One region of the Paenibacillus sp. FSL H7-0735 genome, then DNA from elsewhere that is predicted to be linked to it. Evidence: riboswitches for the same ligand, from Rfam matches in the RefSeq annotation. Region 1 holds a riboswitch; each other region holds the start of a gene.
What was found. A riboswitch is a leader RNA that binds a small molecule or an ion and turns the genes downstream of it on or off. The one in region 1 is predicted to bind thiamine pyrophosphate.
Positions count from the first base shown of each region.

Region 2: linked by a shared signal. The riboswitch ahead of NSS82_RS11150 (thiamine phosphate synthase) and the one ahead of NSS82_RS02395 (ABC transporter substrate-binding protein) in region 1 are both predicted to bind thiamine pyrophosphate.
Region 3: linked by a shared signal. The riboswitch ahead of NSS82_RS14420 (ABC transporter ATP-binding protein) and the one ahead of NSS82_RS02395 (ABC transporter substrate-binding protein) in region 1 are both predicted to bind thiamine pyrophosphate.

Region 1 is NZ_JBBOZH010000001.1:529,816-533,687, reverse strand. It holds gene NSS82_RS02405 (MFS transporter) at 1-373, shown strand, start outside; gene NSS82_RS02400 (hypothetical protein) at 446-1,909, shown strand; TPP riboswitch at 2,068-2,178, shown strand; gene NSS82_RS02395 (ABC transporter substrate-binding protein) at 2,340-3,389, shown strand.
Region 2 is NZ_JBBOZH010000001.1:2,481,498-2,485,369, forward strand. It holds gene NSS82_RS11145 (SDR family oxidoreductase) at 8-880, shown strand; TPP riboswitch at 968-1,069, shown strand; gene NSS82_RS11150 (thiamine phosphate synthase) at 1,184-1,789, shown strand; gene thiS (sulfur carrier protein ThiS) at 1,828-2,031, shown strand; gene NSS82_RS11160 (thiazole synthase) at 2,087-2,854, shown strand; gene thiH (2-iminoacetate synthase ThiH) at 2,889-3,872, shown strand, end outside.
Region 3 is NZ_JBBOZH010000001.1:3,196,265-3,200,136, reverse strand. It holds gene NSS82_RS14430 (amino acid ABC transporter permease) at 9-677, opposite strand; gene NSS82_RS14425 (amino acid ABC transporter substrate-binding protein) at 731-1,567, opposite strand; TPP riboswitch at 1,790-1,893, shown strand; gene NSS82_RS14420 (ABC transporter ATP-binding protein) at 2,092-2,787, shown strand; gene NSS82_RS14415 (ABC transporter permease) at 2,768-3,544, shown strand; gene NSS82_RS14410 (ABC transporter substrate-binding protein) at 3,541-3,872, shown strand, end outside.

The sequences.
Region 1 (3,872 bases):
GTACATTCTCAGCAGCTGTTTACTAACCTTGTTACTGCTGACACTCTTTCCGTTCACTGAAAATCGTATGGCTGCTTTCATTGTAATTCTGCTGCTGGGGCTGTTTATGTCCGGTATTTTCTCCATTGCATTGGTTTTCTCCAGCAAAATGCTGCCTGGCACCGAAGAGTCAACACCCAGCATTATGATTGCTTCCGGAGGCGTTGGTGGTGCTTTGCTACCTCTGTTTACGGGCTGGTCTATGGATCATTTAGAAGTGGCGCAAACAGCCGGATTACTTGCCACTTTTGCTGCCTTCTTGTTCCTGCTAAGCATTGCCGCATGGAGGTTCCAAGCCAGGCAAGCGGTGGAAGGAAAGAGTTCCCGTATTTAGAATAGTATCAACGTTATCCTTTTAGGGTAATGTGATCTATAAGCATATTCTGAGCACAAGGATGGACAATGAATGAATGAGTCTTTAAATGAGTCTTCAACTGAGCCTTTGTTACATACTGCGCTTATGCAGTTTATATTTCCCTTCTCTATAAAAAAGGGCGATTCTAAGCAGCTTATCCAGCAATTACAGGACGACGGATTCACACGTTTTTTTCTGGATAACAAAGAACTGGAAGCTGCCTATTATGGAGAAGGTTACTGTGTTTCCCATGAACGAATGGAGCGCACCTATTTACCGTTTGCCGCACACGTCCTTTTTCCGCGCAGGAAGGATGCCGACTCGTTTCGCCGTTTTTCCAGAGTAAATAATCTCGACTGCATTCTGGAGATTCCGCAGCATTCTATATTTTTCAAAATTCTCTCGACGGATATATTCATATGTCCCTTTCAGCTTGGATTCGTGACGATACGTGTCCAGCTGGAGGGGGATTCGATTCCCTTTAGTATTGCCCTAGAATTCGCGGATCGTTTCCGTGCGCTAGAGAAAACCTTCATACAGGATGACTACACTTATATTCATTGCGGGGAACAGACCTATGAGATGGTAGAGGATTTTGTCTTCCGAAATTTGGTGGATGGACTGGAGCCATATCTGGATCAATCGGATATCAATGGGGCTTATTTTGAGACCCTTCCTTTTTTCGTAGATGAAAGAATGCAGGTACAAGCTTTTTACGGCTTTCAGAATGAAGAAAGTTCTGATGAGATTAGTGTAAATCTACGCTATCGCGCCTCACAGCTTGATGGAATTGATCTGAACGGAAAGCCCTATGCCAGTGCAAGCGATCCAGCGTATATTGCAAACTATTGTCATGAGCATTCCTATAATCGCTGGGGTCCAGACACGTATTATATGATGAATGAGCAGACCTTTTGCTGCATGACCCGGGCTGAACAGGAGATTGCTGTAAGTCTAGCCAACCAGATGTACGGGCAATATTATTACGGATTTTTACTCAATATTTTCCACAAAATCGTTCTGCTGAAGCTCGCCAATATGCACTCCCGACTTCGGATTAATCATGATTATGAGGAAATAGACAATCTAATCTATTCCATCAATAAGTTCTCGGCAAAGTTCTACTTCTTGGAGTTGATTTCCCAGTCGCAGGGCCGGGAGATATTTCTTCAGCTGCGTAAAGTATACGGAAACGACGCTTTATTCGAGGAAGTGAAAGAAACCTTAAATGACCTGTTTCAGTATCAGGATAAGTTTCAGTCCAAGCGACGGGATAATCTGCTGATGATTCTCACTGTATTTACGGTAGTAAGCGGGATTTACGGCATGAATCAGGTCATTGACGATCTGGATGGAAAGATTCAATGGAGTAAAATGATTGGATATTCCCCCTTTGAATTTCTTGCCCTCTTCGTGATCATGAGCGGGATTCTGATCAGCGTTGTCCTCACGCTAGGGGCGCTGGTTAGTGAGCTTAAACGGCGTCACCGCAAGAAATATAAAGATCTAGACTAGCAAAAAAGAAACTACTGGATTGGAAAAATTCAGGAGTGCACTACTAGACATTCCGAGTACAGCCGTCTATAATACACCGTATGCGAGAAATATAAGATATAAAGTATGGGTACAAAACTTATACTTACTTATATTGCACATAGAAATACCCGTTAACTTCATAGAACCAGGGGTGCTGGAATTGGCCGGCTGAGATTGTATCCCACAAGATACTGACCCTTATACCTGATCTGGATAATGCCAGCGTAGGAATCGCCAATTGGTTCTGGTCCCTGTGACCTTGACTAACCTTGCGCCAAGCCAGCGTCCCGATCACTCGGGGCGCTTTTTTTGTAAGATCACTAAAAGATGTAGAAAAACGTACATACTACACTTTACGGTTCATGTTGTGAAGACGGGATTCTTGTAACCTTAAAGGAGAGAAGAAGACATGCACCTCAAAAAAGCACTTACGTTGTGCCTCACCTGTGTACTCATTCTTGCCATTGCCGGATGCGGCAGCAACAATGGGAATACAGCCGGAAACAAAGCAAATGCTACTGATCCAACTGCAGCGGCTGGCACGGATGCTCCAAAAGAGCTCACCAAAGTTAAAGTCGCACTCGACTGGACACCGAACACAAATCATACCGGTCTATACGTAGCTAAGGATCTTGGTTACTACGCTGAAGAAGGCCTGGACGTCGAGATCGTTCAACCAGGCGCAGCGGGTTCTGATACTATGGTTACCTCTGGCGAAGCCGCTTTTGGAATCAGCGCCCAAGAAGGATTAACGCTAGCCCGTCTACAAGGCGTACCCCTTGTCTCGATAGCAGCTATTATTCAGCATAATACGTCGGGATTCGCCGCTCCAGTAGATCGCAATATTAAATCACCAAAGGATTTCGAAGGTAAAACCTACGGAGGCTGGGGCTCACCAGCCGAAGAAGCAGCCATGAAAGCTATCATGGATCCTGAAGGTGGCGATGTGAAAAAGGTGAAGCTGATCAGTATCGGTGAAGCTGATTATTTTACCGCCGTCAAACGTGACATTGATTTCGCCTGGATTTTCTACGCTTGGACTGGCGTTGAGGCTGAGTTGCGTGGCGAGCCATTGGATATGCTGTACTTAAAGGATTATGCGCCACAGCTCGATTATTACACGCCTGTGCTGACGACGAGTGAGAAGCAAATTGCAGATCATCCTGAGCTGGTGAAGGCCTTCATGAAAGCCACATCAAAAGGTTATCAATATGCCATTGATCATCCGGAAGAGGCTGCCGGTATGTTATCGAAGGCCGTTCCTGACCTGGACGCCGACCTTGTCCTAGCTAGCCAAAAATGGCTTAGCCCAAAATACAAGGACGATGCTGCCCGCTGGGGCGAGCAAAAAACCGAGGTCTGGCAAAATTACGGCGACTGGATGTATGATCTGAAGTTGCTGGATAAACCGCTGGATGCTGCTAGTGCATTCAGTAATGATTTTTTACCGGCGGAGTAGAGAGCGGACTTCAGAACCAAGAAGGTTGGACGTTACTTGAGGAAGGAGGAACGGAGCGTAGTGATGTGCTACGTGAGTACCGGACTTCCCAAGTTCGTTCAAGATTCGATGTCGAGTTTGCTTCCTGAATTACTTCGCTATCAAAGTTGGCTTTTTGAACTTACCTTATAATTTAAGAGTTCAAAAAGACGGCTTTCAGAACCAAGAAGGTTGGACGTTACTTGAGGAAGGAGGAACGGAGCGTAGTGATGTGCTACGTGAGTACCGGACTTCCCAAGTTCGTTCAAGATTCGACGTCGAGTTTGCTTCCTGAATTACTTCGTTATCAAAGTTGGCTTTTTGAACTTACCTTATAATTTAAGAGCTCAAAAAGTCGGCTTTCAGAACCAAGAAGGTTGGACGTTACTTGAGGAAGGAGGAACGGAGCGTAGTGATGTGCTACGTGAGTACCGGACTTCCCAAGTTCGTTCAAGATTCGACGTC
Region 2 (3,872 bases), 2.0 Mb from region 1:
AGGGAAGATGTCAGGCAATAATAAACAAGCTACAAAAACCTTACCCCCACAGGAGCAGCATCATCAGCCAGGGATTGAGAGTGAAATGACGCCGCTGCCCAAATACGAGCCGGCAAATTATAAAGCAGCAGGTAAACTGCAAGACAAGGCGGCGTTGATTACCGGTGGAGACAGCGGAATTGGGCGTGCAGTTGCTGTGCTTTTTGCTAAAGAAGGTGCTGATGTGGTCATTTCATATCTTAATGAACACTCAGATGCAGAGGAAACTAAACGTCAGGTCGAGCAGGAAGGCCGCAAATGTATCCTAATTCCAGGTGATATCGGTGACGAGAAATTCTGTAAGGATCTTATTAAACAGACGGTAGAGGGCTTAGGAAAGCTTGATATTCTCATCAATAACGCGGCGGAGCAACATCCGCAAGCTAAGATCGAGGATATTACTTCCGAGCAGCTAGAGCGTACTTTCCGTACGAATATATTTGCGATGTTCTATTTAACAAAAGCAGCTATGCCTCATTTAAAAGCAGGATCTACAATTATAAATACAACTTCAATTACCGCTTATCGCGGAAGCCCGCAGCTGCTGGACTATTCATCAACTAAAGGAGCTATCCTGAGTTTCACACGATCTTTGTCCACGAATCTGGCGGAGAAGGGCATACGGGTAAACGGTGTAGCACCAGGTCCAATCTGGACACCGCTAATTCCCTCTACCTTTGATGCGAAGCAGGTTAGCGAGTTTGGAGGCACGCAGCCTATGAAACGGCCTGGACAACCAGAGGAGCTGGCGCCAGCCTATGTATATCTAGCCTCTGACGATTCCAGTTATGTGACTGGACAGGTTATTCATGTAAATGGTGGCGAGGTAGTAAACGGTTAGATTAGTACAGCTAATGTGAATAAATGGGTGTATTTCAATAAAAAAATATGTTACTATAAACCACGTTAGTATTTCAAAATTGTATATTTATGTCACTAGGGGTGCCGATTGGCTGAGACGGAATGGATTTCCGGACCCTTTGAACCTGATCTGGTTAAGACCAGCGTAGGGAAGTGGAGAACGAATTTCTGTTGTCGGGCTATTTGTAGTACCGTCTATATACAGATTCTGACTGCCTTCCTTACGGGGGCAGTTTTTTTGTTTTTTACTGGCCTACAGGGAAGTGAGAGAGAGGAGACGCGAGTGGTACAAGCTGAGATCCATCTAATATCAGACGGCAAGCAGCTGTTGAGACAATTTGTTGAACTGGCTGTCACGGTGCAGACATGGGTCGATTATATTCACTTAAGAGAGAAGCAATGTCCAGCACGCGAACTGCTCTCTGCGGCACAGGAGCTGTTGGCTGCCGGTATACCCGCTACCAAACTGATAATCAATGACCGGATCGATGTAGCATTGGCAGCTGGTGCCGCGGGTGTTCAGTTGGCTGGGCACAGTCTGAGCCCGCTTACAGCCCGGCGAATTGCACCTCAGCTTTGGCTGGGGAGATCGGTTCATTCTCCGGAAGAAGCGGCGAATGCTTCAGAGCAGGGAGCTGATTATTGCTTGTTTGGCCATGTATTTCCCTCGGCGAGCAAGCTAGGGCTGCCCGCACGTGGGTTAGAGCTGCTTGCAGAAACGGTGAAGACTAGCTCTATTCCTGTAATTGCGATTGGCGGAATTGGTCCCGCTAATGCGGCGCAGATCATTAGGCAAGGCGCGGCAGGAATTGCTGTGATGTCCGGAATTTGCGGAGCGGATGATCCTTATGAGGCCGCCAAAGCTATTCATAAGGCGGTTCATTCATAGCCGGGAGGTAAAAGCATAGGCGAAGGGGGTGATTCAGAATGAGACTGTTGATTAACGGGAAATCCGCAGAGTGTTCTGGTGGTATTCAAACTATAGCTGATTTGATCAGTCTTCCTGAGTGGTCGGGTCGTCTGATGATCATTGAGCTGAATGGAGAAATTGTCAGTAAGGAGAATTATGAAAGTACTGCTCTGAGCGAGGATGATCGTTTGGAACTGGTGCACTTTGTTGGTGGGGGTTGAGATGGAGCGGTATAGAATTTTGAGAAATTTATAAGAACCAAAGGGAGGTAATTTCATGCATGACCCGTTACATATTGGAGGCATCGAATTAACTAGTAGATTATTTATCGGAACCGGAAAATATAGCCGGAATGCTCTGATCCCCGAAGTGATCGCAAGCTCTGGTTCTCAGGTGATTACTGTAGCGCTTCGCCGAGTGGACCCGGAAGGTGGAGCAGAAAATATCATGAACCACATTCCCGGCCACATGACTCTTCTGCCTAATACCTCAGGAGCGCGTACAGCGGAAGAGGCAGTCCGTATTGCGAGATTAGCAAGAGCTGCGGGACTGGGGAACTGGGTGAAGATCGAAGTGATCAATGATCAGAAATACCTGCTTCCAGATAATCTGGAGACCATACGAGCTACAGAGATTCTAGCGGCGGAGGGTTTTGTAGTACTGCCATATATGAGTCCGGACCTTTCGGCTGCTTTACGTCTGAGAGATGCCGGTGCTGCTGCTGTGATGCCGCTTGGTGCGCCGATCGGGACGAATCGCGGCCTGCGCACCAAGGAGCTTGTGCGTATTCTTATTGAAGAAGTGAATTTGCCGATTATTGTAGATGCCGGAATTGGCAAGCCCTCGGAAGCGGCGGAAGCAATGGAGATGGGGGCCGCTGCTGTTCTGCTTAATACGGCTATCGCAACGGCACGTAATCCGCTCGTCATGGCGGAAGCGTTCCGCGAGGCGATATCCGCTGGCCGCAAAGCTTATTTGGCAGGACTCGGTCCTGTAGAAGAAGTTGCTTTTGCTTCGTCACCGTTGACTGGATTTCTGAACTGAATTTGATAGGTTCACCAAAGGAGGGAGGATTAGCATGAGCTTTTTTGACACACTGGCCCGCTTGGAGCAGTATCCTTATGAGCAGCTGTGGAAGGAGTTCCGGGAGGATGACGTTAAGCGGGCGCTTGGAAAAGACAAGCTGAACGAAAATGATTTGCTGGCATTGCTCTCTCCGGCAGCAACGCCGCTGCTAGAGGAGATGGCGCAAGCTGCTCAGCGACTGACCCGTGCACATTTTGGTTATTCGATGCAGCTGTTCACACCGATGTATCTTGCCGATTTTTGTGTGAATCATTGTACCTACTGCAGCTTCAGCTCCATTTATGATTTTCCGCGTAAAAAGCTGTCCTTGGAGGAGGTTCGCAGGGAGGCTGAGAAGATTGCAGCTACAGGTCTGCGGCATATCCTCATTTTGACTGGTGAATCGCGCCGGGAGAATCCTGTCTCATATATTAAGGATTGTGTAGTTGTACTTAGAGAATTTTTTTCCTCCGTCAGTATTGAGATAAATCCTCTATCGACTGCCGAATATAAAGAGCTTCTTCAAGCAGGCGTGGATGGATTAACACTATACCAAGAGGTTTACCACCAGGAGACTTACAAAAAGCTGCATGTTAAAGGGCCTAAAAGAAACTACCGAAATCGCCTGGATGCACCTGAACGCGGCTGTCAGGCAGGTTTTCGTTCTGTGAATATTGGTACGTTGCTCGGGATGTACGATTGGCGGCAAGAGGCATTCCAAAGTGCCATGCATGCCCGCTATCTACAGGATCGGTATCCAGATTGCGAGATCAGCCTGTCACCCCCACGGTTTCGGCCTTATTTAGGGGAATTTAACCCAGAGTGCGATGTTACCGATCGATCACTAGTGCAGATTATTTTGGCATACCGGTTATTTTTACCCCGTTCGGGCATTACTTTATCTACAAGAGAGCCTGCCTCTCTACGCGATCATTTAATTCATCTAGGAATAACTAAGATGTCAGCCGGGGTCACTACTGAGGTGGGCGGTCACACT
Region 3 (3,872 bases), 2.7 Mb from region 1:
TCTCTCCTTTAGGTCGCAGAGTAACGATCGAGTCGTTTCTCCAAGTAATTTTGCAGCGCCGACAGCACAGAACAGAACACTAAATAAAACAATCCTGCTTCGGAGTATACCAGCAGAGGCTCATAAGTGGTAGAGGCTACCTGCTGTGCGGTTCTAAACATCTCCGTATAGGTGATGATCGCTGCAAGCGAAGTATCTTTAACCAAGCTAATAAAGGAATTGGATAACGGCGGTACAGAAACGCGCGCAGCTTGTGGCAGAATTACGCGGCGCAGAGCCTGCCCACGAGTCATCCCGACTGAGAAGGCAGCTTCCCATTGGCCTTTATGTATCGACAGGATAGCAGCGCGTACGATTTCCGATGAATAAGCCCCTACGCTAAGGGTAAATCCAATGGTGGCGGCAATGAAGGGGTCGAGTACAATACCAACAGCCGGCAAACCATAAAATATAATAAATAGCTGCACTAACAACGGGGTTCCTCGAATAACCCACACATAAAAACGGGCGATTAGCTTCGGAATTACCCACGGTGAAAGACGTGCCAGCGCGGTTAGGATCGCCAAAATCAATCCAAGCACAAAGGAAAGTAGCGCCAACGGAATGGTAAAAGCCACCCCGGCTTTTAGCAGGGGTAGCAGTGTGTCTAAGAAAATTTGTATTTTGCGGTCATCCATTATTCAGACATCCTTTTTAGCTTCCAGGCTTAATTAGCCTTGCTAGCCTTGTATTATTTTGAAACGTCAGCTCCAAAGTATTTCTCGGAAATTTTCAAGTACGTTCCATCACTCTTCATCTCTGTAATCGCATCACTGACCGCTTTCACCAGCTCATCATTGCCTTTCAGGAATACTGCGGCACTTTGTGATCCTTCAGGAATCTCATCAACCACTTTAATTTTTGCATCTGGTTTTTGTTTTTTTAGATCCAGATAAGACAAGCCATCATTCACAGTTGCATCAATACGTCCCGAAGTCAGCAGGTCCATCGCTTGATTGAAACCATCTGTAGCTACGATTTCAGCACCGTTCTCACGAGCGATATCGGATAAATTACTTGTCAGGGATTGTCCGGCTTTTTTACCTTTAAGATCGGCAAAGGTCTTAATATCCTCATTGTCTTCGCTCACGATCAATACTGCTTTGGATACGATATAGGGTTCAGAGAAATCATATTTCACTTTGCGATCTTCGTTAATGGAAACTTCATTGAAAATGACATCAAACCGTTTCGCATCCATCCCAGCAAAAATACCATCCCACTGAGTTTCAAAAAATTCAGCTTCAACACCTAAACGTTTGGCTACTTCTTCAGCAATTTCCACGTCAAAACCAGTCAATTTCCCCGCAGTGTCATGATAAGTAAAAGGTGCATAAGTCCCTTCTGTACCTATCCGCAATTTGCCGCTGGCCTTCACAGCCTCCAAACTGTTTTGCGCTGAAGATGCTGTTCCACCATTCGTTCCAGCTGTTGGTTCAGCAGCCGTATTGGTATTCGAATTATTGCCGCAAGCCGCTACAAGGACCACGGTTAACGCCAATATAATAGTTAAACTCCATTTTTTCATTCTTAAATCCCCTCTCTCTATCCGGTTTTTTTCCGGTAAATTGAATAGTACACTGCCATCACATGATCGTCAATACTTTTTTCCGATTATATACATCGGAATTATAATATTAACTAGATTTCTACCTATATCTTACCCAATCTTGGATTAATCCTTCACTTCTTTCTCTCTTTACTTCTCAGAAAGATATGGTATATTTATAAACAAATTAATATGGACCTGTTATTTCACTAGGGGAGTCGGCCGACTGAGACGGAGCTTCAAGCTCCGGACCCTTAGAACCTGATCTGGATCATACCAGCGGAGGGAAGTGGAGCAGAATTTTCATCAAGCATGTTAAGTGTTATTATGCAGAATGAACTTTTTGACCCATTCATTTCCTCTGGAAATGGATGGGTCTTTATTTGTTTAGGCGCTCCACAAAAATTTTAGGAGGTTAGATCATCACGACCATTTTATCTATTCAAGGCCTAACCTACTCTTTTCCGGAATCTGAGCAACCCCCTGTATTCGCAGATCTATCCATGGATATCAGGCAAGGGGAATTCGTCTCCGTAGTAGGTGCTAGCGGATGCGGGAAAAGTACATTTTTCAAAACGATTGCCGGTTTACTCGAACCTACTCACGGAAAAATAAAACTCTCTACGCACCCGTCAACCGCTAGTCGTTTAGGTCAGATCGCTTATATGCCTCAGCAGGATTTATTGCTGCCTTGGAGGACAGTGCTCGACAACTGCCTTTTGCCTTGGGAGATCAAGCCCAGATTCAATAAACAAGAAACGATCACTCAGATTCGGGAAATGTTGACCCGCTTCGGCTTAGCAGATGTAGAGAAGGCTTATCCCCATGAACTTTCGGGAGGAATGAAACAGCGAGTCGCATTTCTGCGCACCTTAGTGGCTGGAGGCGGAAGTGGTCTTATGCTGCTGGATGAGCCCTTTGGCGCTCTCGATGCCATGACCAAACGCGAGATACACCGTTGGCTGTTGGAGTTATGGGGTGAATTGAATCAGACGATTATGCTCATCACTCATGATCTGGAAGAAGCACTATTGCTCAGTGACCGGATTTATTTATTATCTGGCGGTGCGCACAGCGAATTACAGGAGATCGTTGTGGATCTACCAAGGCCAAGACATTATAAGATGAACTATGAACCCCGGTTTATAGCACTACGGGAAGAGTTGGAGCGAAGATTGCATGCAACCTATACCTTTTAAAAAACATCTAGACAACTATGGTCCCTTCCTTCTTCTGGTACTGCTCATTCTTGTAATCTGGGAGGCAGCTGTTCGCCTTCACATGATTCCAGCCTTTATTCTCCCTGCACCTTCCTCTATTGGAATCGCATTGATCGAGCACAGGCAATTATTATTTGGACAGCATTTATTGGCGACGTTACAGGAGATACTGGTGGGTTTTGTCCTTTCTGTTATTTGTGGTGTATTGCTGGGCACTGGAATGTTCCTGTATCGCCCCATAGAAAAGGCCATCTATCCCTTTCTTATCATTAGCCAGACGATCCCATTAATTGCGCTATCCCCCATTTTTATTATGTGGTTCGGATATTCGCTGTGGAGCAAAGTGGCTGTGGTGTTTTTGACGGCTTTTTTTCCAGTCGTAGTGAGTACATATGATGGACTTCGTACAAGTGGCCAGACTTACAAGGACTTATTATTAACATTTGGTGCAAACCGCTGGCAGCTGCTTGTCAAAACCCAAATTCCACTGGCGTTGCCTGCTTTTTTCTCTGGCTTAAAGCTGTCCATTGTATACTGCGTCATCGGAGCTACTATCGGGGAATGGCTCGGCGGCAGTAAAGGACTCGGTTACTTCAGCCGCAGAATGGCCGGAAATATGCAGAGCGATGAAATGTTCGCGGCTGTATTTCTGCTGTCCGCGCTTGGTGTGGTGCTTTTTCTGGCGATAGCTTTACTCGAACAATTATTTTTAAAGAAAAGAGGATCAAACCAATGAATCATTTAAAATCCCCACAACGAGGACTTTTTTCTGTATTTCTAGTATGCACACTTTTGCTCTTAAGCAGCTGCGGGAAGGCAGACAAGCTAAATAACAATGCCCAAACCGGTTCCTCCAATACCGAAAATAAGCAGTCACACAAGCTGACGATTATGCTTGATTGGTATCCCAATGCCGTTCATTCCTTTCTATACGCTGCGCAACAGCAAGGTTTTTTCCAAGAGGAAGGTTTGGATGTCGAGATCAAAATGCCTGCGGACAGCAATGATTCCCTAAAGCTTGTTGCAGCGAATCAAATTGATCTAGCGCTCAGTTATCAACCTCA